DNA from 3 places in the Promicromonospora sp. NPDC090134 genome. Region 2 is predicted to be linked to each of the others. Evidence: riboswitches for the same ligand, from Rfam matches in the RefSeq annotation. Region 2 holds a riboswitch; each other region holds the start of a gene.
What was found. A riboswitch is a leader RNA that binds a small molecule or an ion and turns the genes downstream of it on or off. The one in region 2 is predicted to bind thiamine pyrophosphate.
Positions count from the first base shown of each region.

Region 1 (3,260 bases), on a different contig from region 2:
CGCCGCGAGCTTCACATCAGACCTGAACGACAACGGCTTCACCGTGCAGGCGGTGGGGTCCCGCTCCCTGGAGAAGGCCCGGACGTTCGCCGACCGCTTCGGCATCCCGACGGCGCACGGCTCCTACGAGAACCTCGTGGCCGACCCCGAGGTCGACATCGTCTACGTGGCCACGCCGCACCCGATGCACGCGGAGGCCGCGAAGCTGGTGCTCGAGGCCGGCAAGCACGTGCTGGTCGAGAAGCCGTTCACGCTCAACGCCGCCGAGGCGCGCGAGATCGTGGACCTGGCGGAGTCGAAGGGGCTCGTGGTCCTGGAGGCCATGTGGACCCGGTTCCTGCCGCACATGGCGCGTGTGCGCGAGATCATCGCGTCGGGCGCGCTGGGCGAGGTGCGCACCCTGATGGTCGACCACACCCAGGACCTGCCCGACGACCCGGGCCACCGCATCAACGACCTCGCCCTGGGCGGCGGCTCCCTGCTGGACCTGGGCATCTACCCGGTCTCGTTCGCCTGGGACCTGTTCGGCGAGCCGCTCACCGTGCAGTCGCACGCCACGTTCAAGGAGACGGGCGCGGACGCCACCGTCGCCACGATCTTCGGGTACGACGGCGCCCGGGTCGCCACGACCGTGTCGGCGTCGGACACCCGCGGGCCCAACCGGGCCTCGATCCTGGGCACCGAGGGTCGCATCGAGATCGACGCGACCTGGTACAACCCGTCCACGGTGCACGTCTACGACGCCTCGGGCACCGAGACCGAGACCTTCACCGCCGAGGTGACGGGGCGCGGCATGCACTTCCAGGCGGCCGAGGCCGAGCGCCTGGTGGCGGCCGGCGAGCTGGACAGCCCGCTGCTCCCGCGTGAGGAGACGGTGGCGATCATGGCCACCCTGGACACGATCCGCGAGCAGATCGGCCTGGTCTACCCGGGCGAGTGATCCGGCTGGTCCTCCCCTTCACCTTCGAGGCCCGAGTTTCTTCGCTTTCACGCTGCTGAAAGCGAAGAAAGTCGGGCCTCGAAGGTGAGCAGGCTTCCGGACCTGCCGCGACCAGCGGTACGGTGGCCCCGCCAACGCGGGGAGCTCGGGGTAGCCGGGCTGAGAGGAAGGCCTGGGCACCACGCCCGACGCCGTCGACCCGATCACTTGAACTGGGTAATGCCAGCGGAAGGACGTGCCTGACGGCACGGGCGTTCGGTCGAGGCCGTCCCCTGCGCGGGGACGTGGTCGCGCGCCCCCTGTCGGGAACCGGCGACCTCTGGCATGCCCGTGCACGGAGGTCGCACATGCTTGCCGAGATCCAGGTCTCTCCCCGCCCCAGCGGCACGCCCGACGCGAGGTACGCGCACGTGGATGCCGCCATCGCCGTCATCCAGGCGTCCGGGCTCACTCATGAGGTGGGCGCCATGGGCACGTTCGTCCAGGGCAGCCCCGACGAGGTGTGGGCGCTGCTGCGCGCCGTCCACGAGGCGACGCTCGCCGCCGGCGCGGACGGCGTCCAGTCCAACATCAAGGTCAGCCAGGGCGCCGACGACGCCGGCCCCACCATCGCGGACCTCGTCACCAAGTTCCGGGCGTGAGCACGCGCGCCGTCGCGCGGCGGCGGGCGGCGGGGCAGGGCGAGGCTGCCGGGTGGCGGCAGTCCGGACGGCGTCCGGCCAGGCGCGAGCGAGGCCTCGCACATCGGGTCGGACGCCGGGCCGGGCGGGTCCTCGCCCCGCTCCTGACCGTCGCGGCGCTGCTCGCGGTGTGGGAGGCCTGGGTGCGCCTCGCGGGCGTGCCCGAGTTCGTGCTGCCCGCGCCGTCGCAGGTGGCCCGGACCGCCGTCGAGGTGGCGCCGCTGCTCGGACCGCACGTCGTGACCACTCTGACCGAGGCCGCCGCCGGGCTCGCGCTCGGCGCGGTCGCCGGCCTGCTGCTGAGCATCGTGGTCACGGCCTCCCGCGTGACCGGCGACGCGGTGTACCCGCTCGTCGTGCTCACGCAGACGGTGCCGGTGGTCGTGCTCGCGCCGCTGATGATCCTGTGGGCGGGTTTCGGCCTGCTGCCCAAGGTGATCCTGGTGTCGCTCACCGTCTTCTTCCCCGTCCTGGTCTCGGCGGTGGGCGCGATGCGCGCTGTCGACGCCGAGCACTCCGACATGGTCGCCGGCCTGGGCGGTACCCGCCTGGACCAGTTCCTGCTGGTCCGCCTGCCGGCGTCGGTCCCGGGCGCGCTCGCGGGCCTGCGGGTCGCCGCGACCTATGCCGTGGGCGCGGCGGTGGTCGCCGAGTACCTCGCCGGGCAGTCCGGCCTCGGCGTGTTCGTGCAGCGGTCCCGCAAGGCGTACGCCGTGGACCAGATCTTCGTGGGCGTCGTCCTGATCGCCCTCCTGTCCGGCCTGTTCTTCGCCCTCGTCGCCGCGCTCACCCGCGTCGCGACGCCGTGGCAGAGAGGAAAATCATGAACCTGTCCCGTACCCCCGCCCTGGTCCTCGCCGCGCTCGCGCCGCTGGCGCTCGCGGGCTGCGGCACCGCCGCGGGCACCGCCGACGCGGCGTCCGACGGCGGCCTGCGCGAGGTCACCGTCGTGCTCGACTGGACGCCCAACACCAACCACTCCGGCCTCTACCTGGCCCAGGCGGAGGGCTGGTTCGAGGAGGAGGGGCTCGACGTCGAGATCGTCGAGCCCGGCGAGACCTCCGGCCTGCAGCTCGTCGCGGCCGGCCAGGCCGACTTCGCCTACTCCGTGGCGGAGGGCCTGGTCCCGGCGCGCGCGGCGGGCGCCGACGTCGTCTCCGTCGCGACCGTGATCGAGCACAACACGTCGTCGCTGATCAGCCTCGCGGACGACGGGATCACCCGGCCCCGGGACCTGGAGGGCAAGCGGTACGGGTCCTACGAGTCCGACCTCGAGAAGGCTCTGATCAGCAAGCTCGTGGAGTGCGACGGCGGCGATCCCGCGCGGGTCGAGTTCGCGCCGCTCGTCAGCGACGACTTCCGCATCGGCCTGACCGAGGACCAGTTCGACACCGCCTGGGTGTTCGACGCCTGGGACACGATCCGGCTGGGCGAGGTGGACGGGCTCGACGTCGACACCATCGCGTTCCGCGACCATCTCGACTGCATCCCCGACTGGTACACGCCGCTCGTGGCGACGTCCCGGTCGCTGCTGGACGAGGAGCCGGACGTCGCCCGCGGGTTCCTGGCCGCGCTCTCGCGCGGGTACGAGGAAGCGGCGGCCGACCCCGACCGCGCGGCGCAGGTGCTGCTGGAGGCCG
Region 1 covers NZ_JBIVCZ010000001.1:125,744-129,003, reverse strand. The annotation lists gene ACIPN7_RS00595 (Gfo/Idh/MocA family protein) at 1-940, shown strand, start outside; TPP riboswitch at 1,075-1,177, shown strand; gene ACIPN7_RS00590 (MTH1187 family thiamine-binding protein) at 1,288-1,581, shown strand; gene ACIPN7_RS00585 (ABC transporter permease) at 1,578-2,447, shown strand; gene ACIPN7_RS00580 (ABC transporter substrate-binding protein) at 2,444-3,260, shown strand, end outside.
Region 1: it holds a riboswitch for thiamine pyrophosphate, as region 2 does, so the genes downstream of both, ACIPN7_RS00590 (MTH1187 family thiamine-binding protein) here and ACIPN7_RS11240 (YkoF family thiamine/hydroxymethylpyrimidine-binding protein) in region 2, are expected to answer to the same signal.

Region 2 (3,260 bases):
ACGAGCGGGCCGATCGCGGCCGGGTCGACGGCGAGATTCTCCAGCGGGAACGCGACCTCGTCGAGCACGTCGGGGAGGCAGACCCCCGACTCCGGGTCCTGGGCCACGACGCCCACGACGTCGGCGAGCCCCGCGATCCCGGTACCGGCCACGGACCGGCCGGCGACGCTCACCGCGCCCTCCACCTGCGCGTGGACCGCGTGCGGGACCGCGCCGTGCAGCAGCCGGAGCAGCGTCGACTTGCCGGAACCCGACGGGCCGAGCACGAGCACGCTCTGCCCTGCGTCGATGCGCAGATCGACGGGTCCCACCCCGTCGCCGGTGCCGTAGACCGCCTCCAGGCCGGTGGCCTCGACGACGGCGTCAGCGGTCACGGCGCACCACGGGCCCGCGGAGCGCGGCGTCCGCCCGGCCGATGGCGAACTCGTCGAGCACGCCGGTGCCGTACAGGCGGTCGACGATCACCTTGGCGAGCAGGCCGCCCAGCAGGAGACCGGAGACGAGCTGCATTCCCAGGCGCAGCGCCAGGATGTCCTGTCCGTACCAGCCGAACCGGAACGCGGACCACACGAAGACCAGGCCCGCGCCCAGCAGGCCCGACACCGCGTACACCCCCCACCCGAACCGGCGGTAGCGGGTCAGCGCGAACGGGAGCTCGCTGCCCGCGCCCTGGATCGCCGCGGCCACCAGCAGGAGCGGCCCGACCGGGGAGCCCAGGAACACCACCTCGACGACGGACGCGATCACCTCGGCGATGATGCCCACGAACGGCTTGCGGATGATCGCGACCGCGATCGGCGCCACCAGGAGCCAGCCGCCCAGCAGCACGTGCTGGGCCAGGTCTCCGGCCGGTCCCATCGCCACGGCGAGCCCGTTCCACGCCTGCACGAGCGCCCAGTACAGGAAGCCGAACACCACGCCGAGCATCACCATGAGCACGATGTCGCGCAGCGGCAGCCGCGCCCGGCGGCGCGTCGTCGGCTCACTCACCGGTGCCGCCCGCGGTGTGGCTCGGGCTGTTCACGGAGAGGGTGAGGTGGCTGGTGACGTGCTGCACCGTGCGGCCCGCGAGGACCCAGCCGGCGAAGGCGCTGGCGAGGACGCGGCCGGCGTCGCCCTCCAGGCGGGTGACGAAGTGCTGCGAGCCGCGGAACGTCCCGTTGTCCTTGGCCAGCTCGATGGCGGCGTAGATGTCGCGCATGTGGTCCGGCGTCACGTCCGCGCGGACGTCGTCGGCCAGCGGGTACAGCGCCCACTCGGCCGAGACGAGCCGGCCGGTGTCCCTCCCCCGGGGCACCTCGGTGACCCGCGGGCCGGCCCCGCCGGGCAGGTCGCAGGCCACCTCGCCCGGGCAGCCCCGGGACAGGTGCACGGTGATCGCCGCGTGCCTGCCCGACGCCGCGATCCCGGCCGTCAGGTCGGTCACGTACCGCAGCAGGTCGGCCTCGGCGCCGCCCACATACGTGCTCACGTCGCCGGTCTCGACGACCAGCCCCGTGGTGTCGGCCTGCCGCAGCGCGCCCAGGATCACGTCGACGTAGTCGTCCGACATCACCGCCGCGGTGATCCGCGCGCCGACGCCGAAGCGCATCGGGTCGCCGCGCAGCTCGGCGGTCTCGTCGGTCGCGGTGGCGTGGTCCGCCATCAGGTCCTCCCCTGTCCGTCGGATATCCGTCGGGCACGGGAGGACGGGACCGGTACGGCCGCGTCCTGAGGTCGCTTCCTGCGCCGGCATGATCCGGATCAGGTTCAACGGTCGGAGTTCGATTACTCCCTCTCAGCCCGGCATACCGGACTCCCGTGCTCGGCGCCCACCATAACAGCGCGCACCACACCACCTGGACATTCCGGCCACGCCCATCCCGGTGTCCGAATAGTGAGAGCAATCGCCCAGGCCCTGGTCAAGCCCGGGACTCGCGCCTATACCTCGCCGTCGTCAGGAGACCCGGCCCCGACGATCGGACGCCCTCATGCCCCTCCGCACACCCGCCAGAGCGGCCTCGCGCCGCCCGACGAACCACCGCACCGCGACCTCGGCCACGTCCTCGGCCACGGCACCGACCCGCGGCGCCCGCGCCGCCGCCGCCGTCGCCCTCGTGCTGCTCACCTCCGGCTGCGCCGTCGGAGCGCAGGCCGACGACGACGGCGCGGGCAACCTCTCCCCCGATGCCGCACTGCCCGCCGAGGTGCCCGCGGGTACCACGCTCGCGATCGGCGACCCCACGACGCAGAAGGCCTTCGAGCTGGCCGGCGACGAGATCGACTCGGACTTCGACTTCGAGATCGAGTGGGCCAACGTCTCCGGCGGCCCGCAGACCATCGAGGCGTTCAACGCGGGGGTGCTGGACATCGGCGCGGTCGCCGAGATCCCGCCGATCCACGCGGCCTGGACCGGGCTCGACGTGCAGATCTACGCCTCGCAGTACCGGGAGGACTGGGCGGAGCACCCCGTCTACGAGCTCGCCGGCGCTCCCGGCGTCGAGCTCGACGACCTGTCGGACCTGCGCGGCAAGCGGATCGCGTTCAGCCCCGGGCAGGCCCAGGGCGCGCTCGTCCTGAAGTCCCTGCGGTCGGCGGGGCTCGGTCAGGACGACGTGGAGCTGGTCGAGCTGCCGTCCACCGGCGACGTGTACCCCACCGCGCTGGCCGCCGGTGAGGTCGACGTCGCCCCGGTCGGCGGCACCGCGTTGCTGCGCTACCTCGACAAGTACGCGGCGGACGGAGCGACGTCCCTGCGCCACGGTCTGCGGGACGACCCGAGCCACCTCTACGGTCCGACCGACGTCGTGCGCGACCCCGCCAAGGCAGCCGCGCTGCGCCAGTACGTCACCGCCTGGGCCCAGGCGCGGGTCTGGATCTACGAGAACCCCGAGATCTGGAAGGAGGGGTACTACGTCGAGGACCAGGGGCTGACCGAGGCCGACGCGCAGTACCTCATCGACACCGCGGCCCGGCCCGAGATCCCGTCGGACCTCACCGACGGGATCGAGCGCACCCAGGACACGATCGACCTGCTCGCCGGCGAGCTCGACCGGCCTGCGCTGCGGGCCACCGACCTCTTCGACGAGCGGTTCGGTCCCGTCGCCGGCGAGGCCGCCGAGCAGGCCTGGAGCACGTCGTGACCGCCGTCGTCCAGGCCCGCCCGGCCGCGGCCCCCGGGCGCCGGGCGATCGAGCCGGGGGCTGACGTCCGCCCGGGGATCCGCCGCCTCGGTCTGCGCAAGCCGGTGCCGCTGGCCGCCGGCGCAGGTATCGCGCTGC
Region 2 covers NZ_JBIVCZ010000003.1:344,595-347,854, forward strand. The annotation lists gene ACIPN7_RS11230 (ABC transporter ATP-binding protein) at 1-374, opposite strand, end outside; gene ACIPN7_RS11235 (ECF transporter S component) at 364-990, opposite strand; gene ACIPN7_RS11240 (YkoF family thiamine/hydroxymethylpyrimidine-binding protein) at 983-1,645, opposite strand; TPP riboswitch at 1,719-1,804, opposite strand; gene ACIPN7_RS11245 (ABC transporter substrate-binding protein) at 1,971-3,122, shown strand; gene ACIPN7_RS11250 (ABC transporter permease) at 3,119-3,260, shown strand, end outside.

Region 3 (3,260 bases), on a different contig from region 2:
GTCGGGCGCGTGCGGACACGGCCAGGGCCGCGGAGATGACGACGAGCTGCAGGATCGACAGCACCGAGGCCGAGCGCAGGTCCAGGAACTGGGTCGTGCGGGTCCAGATCTCGGTCTCGATGGTGCCGTACCGCACGCCGCCGAGCACCAGCACCACCCCGAACGCCGTGGCGCAGAACAGGAACACCACCGACGCCGCCGACGTGATCGCGGGCGCGAGCGACGGCAGCGTGACGGTCCGGAAGACCCGGGCCGGTGCCGCACCCAGCGAGGCCGCGGCCTCCTCGGCTCGGGGGTCGAGCCGCTCCCAGAGCCCGCCGACGGTGCGCACCACCACGGACACGTTGAAGAAGACGAGCGCGACGACGATCCCGGCGAGCGACTCCTCCAGCCCGAGGAACCCGAGCGTGCCGCTCGGCGCGAACAGCGCGCGGAACGCGACGCCGACCACCACGGCGGGCAGCACGAACGGCACGGTCACCAGCCCGCGCGCCAGGCTGCGCCCGGGGAACGACCGCCGGTACAGCAGGTAGGCGAGCGGCAGGCCCAGCAGCACGGAGAACGCCGTGCCGAGCACGGCCTGGGTGAGGGTGAGCCCCACGAGCCGCCACGTGCGCGGGCGGGTGAGCACCTCGACGAACCCGGTGAGGTCGAGCGCGCCGTCGGGCACGAACCCGCGGACCACGAGCGCCGCCACCGGCCACGCGAAGAAGACCGCGAGGAAGCCGAGGGGGACGGCGACCGCCGCCCCCCAGAGCAGGGGTGCGGGCCGCAGGCCGTGCCTCATCAAACTCCGCCCTTGGTGGGCTGAGCCTGCGGCTCCACTCCGGGCGGGTGCCTCGTTCCTCGGCCCCCACCCTGCGCTGCGCCTCCGGCTCAGCCCACGACCGTCGCGGTCCACCGTTCGATCCACTCGTCGCGGTGCTCGCTCACGTCGGCCGGGTCCACCTCGAACGGGGCGTCGGCCTGGGGCGCGAACTTCTGCCAGTCGGCGGGCAGCTCCACGGCCGCGTCGGCCGGGTACATGTACATCGACTCGGGCAGGGCGGCCTGGACGTCGTGAGTGAGCAGGAAGTCCACCAGCGCCCGGGCGCCCTCCGGGTTGTCGGAGCCCGCGAGCACACCCGCGTACTCGACCTGCCGGAAGCAGGTCTCCAGCAGCGCGCTCGTGGTCGACTCCGAGCCGTCCTCGCTCACCGTGAACGCCGGCGACGTCGCGTAGGACAGCGCGAGCGGCCGTTCGCCGCCCTCGCCCGCCCCGGAGAAGTCGACGTAGTACGCGTCCTCCCACGAGTCAGCGACCTTGACGCCGTTGTCGACGAGCGAGGCCCAGTAGTCCTCGAACCCGTCCTCGCCGAACGCCCCGATCGTCGCCAGCAGGAACGCGAGCCCCGGGGACGACGTCGCCGGGTTGGTCACCACGAGCAGGTCCTTGTACTGCGGGTCGGCGAGGTCCTCCAGCGTCGTCGGCACCTCCAGGCCGGACTCCTCGAACCACGCCTCGTCGGCGTTGACGCAGACGTCGCCCTGGTCGACGGGCGTGAGCGCGCCGCCGAGCTGCTCGGCGCCCTCGGGCAGGTCCGCGGACGTGTACTCCTCGACCACGCCGGCCTCCAGCGCGCGGGAGGCGAACGTGTTGTCGATGCCGAACACCGCGTCCCCGAGCGGGGCGTCCTTGGTGAGCACGAGCTGGTTCACCAGCGTGCCGGCGTCACCCGCGGCGCTGACCTCGACCGTCGTGCCGGACTCCTGCTCGAACTGGTCGATCAGCTTCTCGTCGAGCGCCCAGGAGTCGTGGGTCACCAGCGTCACGGTCCCCGGGTCGCCGGCGCCGGACGCGTCGTCGCCGGAACCGGAGCCGCCGGAGCACCCGGCGAGCAGCAGCGCCGCCGACAGCGCGACCGCGACGGTAGGGATGGTGCCCCCGTGGGCACCGGAAAGACGCGACATCATTCCTCCGACTTCCTCCGCCGGTGTTACCCGGATCAGGTTCAAGGGTCTGCGGCTCTCCGCACTCTCAGCGCCATCGGGGCGCTCCCCTGTCGTTTCCATGCAGCCTAGTCGGCTGCCGAGGACTACGGTGTGGAGATGGCCCAGATTGAGACGGAACAGACACTCGGCGAGAAGGTCGGCACTCTCGCCCTGACGATCGCGGCCGGCTGGGTCGCCCAGAAGGCGGTCAGCATGATCTGGAAGGGCGTGACGGGTAACGACGCGCCCAACAAGCCCGACGACCCGGAGCTGGACCTGCTGCAGGCGACCGTGTTCGCGGCCGTCGCCGCCGGGACCGCGGTCTTCGCCAAGCGCCTCGCCGCGAAGGGTGCCCACCGCGCCGCGGTGCGGATCGCCGCGCGGCGCAGCGCCGTGTGAGGGCATGACACCCTGGTGCCGTGAGCTTCACGCACCTCGATGACCGCGGCCAGGCCCGCATGGTCGACGTCACCGCCAAGCAGCCGACCGTCCGCTCGGCCACGGCCTCCGGCCTGGTCCGCTGCACCCCTGCCGTGATCCAGGCGCTGCGCGACGGCGCCGTGCCCAAGGGCGACGTGCTCGCGGTGGCGCGCATCGCGGGCATCGCCGCGGCCAAGAAGACGCCCGACCTGCTGCCGCTGGCCCACGTGATCGGCGTGCACGGTGCGGCGGTGGACCTGGAGGTGACCGACGACGGCGTCGTCGTCACCGCGACCGTCCGGACGGCCGACCGCACCGGCGTCGAGATGGAGGCGCTCACCGCCGTAGCGGTCGCCGGCCTCGCCGTGATCGACATGGTGAAGGGCCTGGACAAGTCGGTCACGCTCGCGGACGTCCGGCTGGAGCGCAAGACGGGCGGCAAGTCGGGCGACTGGGTGCGTGCCGAGTGATCACGGTCCGCTACTTCGCCGGCGCCCGGGAGGCCGCGGGGCGCCCCACCGAACAGCTCGACGGTCCGACGTCGGTCGCCGCCCTCCGCGGCGCCCTCGCCTCCGCCCACCCGGCCCTGGGTGCCGTGCTGCCGAAGTGCGCGCTGCTGGTCGCGGGCGCCCGGGCCACGGCGGACGAGGCGACCGTGCCGGACGGCGTCACGGTCGACGTGCTCCCGCCCTTCGCGGGCGGCTGACACCGGCCACCCGGGCCGACAGTCCTGCTACCCCGGCACCGGAGCCGGGTGGTCGCCGCCCTCGAGCTGGGAGCGGACGTGCGGCCAGAGGGCGAGCACCACGTCGAGGCCGTCCCGCACGCCCCCGGACGAGCCGGGCAGGTTCACCACGAGCGCTCGCGTC
Region 3 covers NZ_JBIVCZ010000014.1:120,651-123,910, forward strand. The annotation lists gene ACIPN7_RS27820 (ABC transporter permease) at 1-787, opposite strand, end outside; gene ACIPN7_RS27825 (thiamine ABC transporter substrate binding subunit) at 877-1,950, opposite strand; TPP riboswitch at 1,946-2,051, opposite strand; gene ACIPN7_RS27830 (DUF4235 domain-containing protein) at 2,089-2,370, shown strand; gene moaC (cyclic pyranopterin monophosphate synthase MoaC) at 2,391-2,861, shown strand; gene ACIPN7_RS27840 (MoaD/ThiS family protein) at 2,858-3,097, shown strand; gene ACIPN7_RS27845 (molybdenum cofactor biosynthesis protein B) at 3,125-3,260, opposite strand, start outside.
Region 3: it holds a riboswitch for thiamine pyrophosphate, as region 2 does, so the genes downstream of both, ACIPN7_RS27825 (thiamine ABC transporter substrate binding subunit) here and ACIPN7_RS11240 (YkoF family thiamine/hydroxymethylpyrimidine-binding protein) in region 2, are expected to answer to the same signal.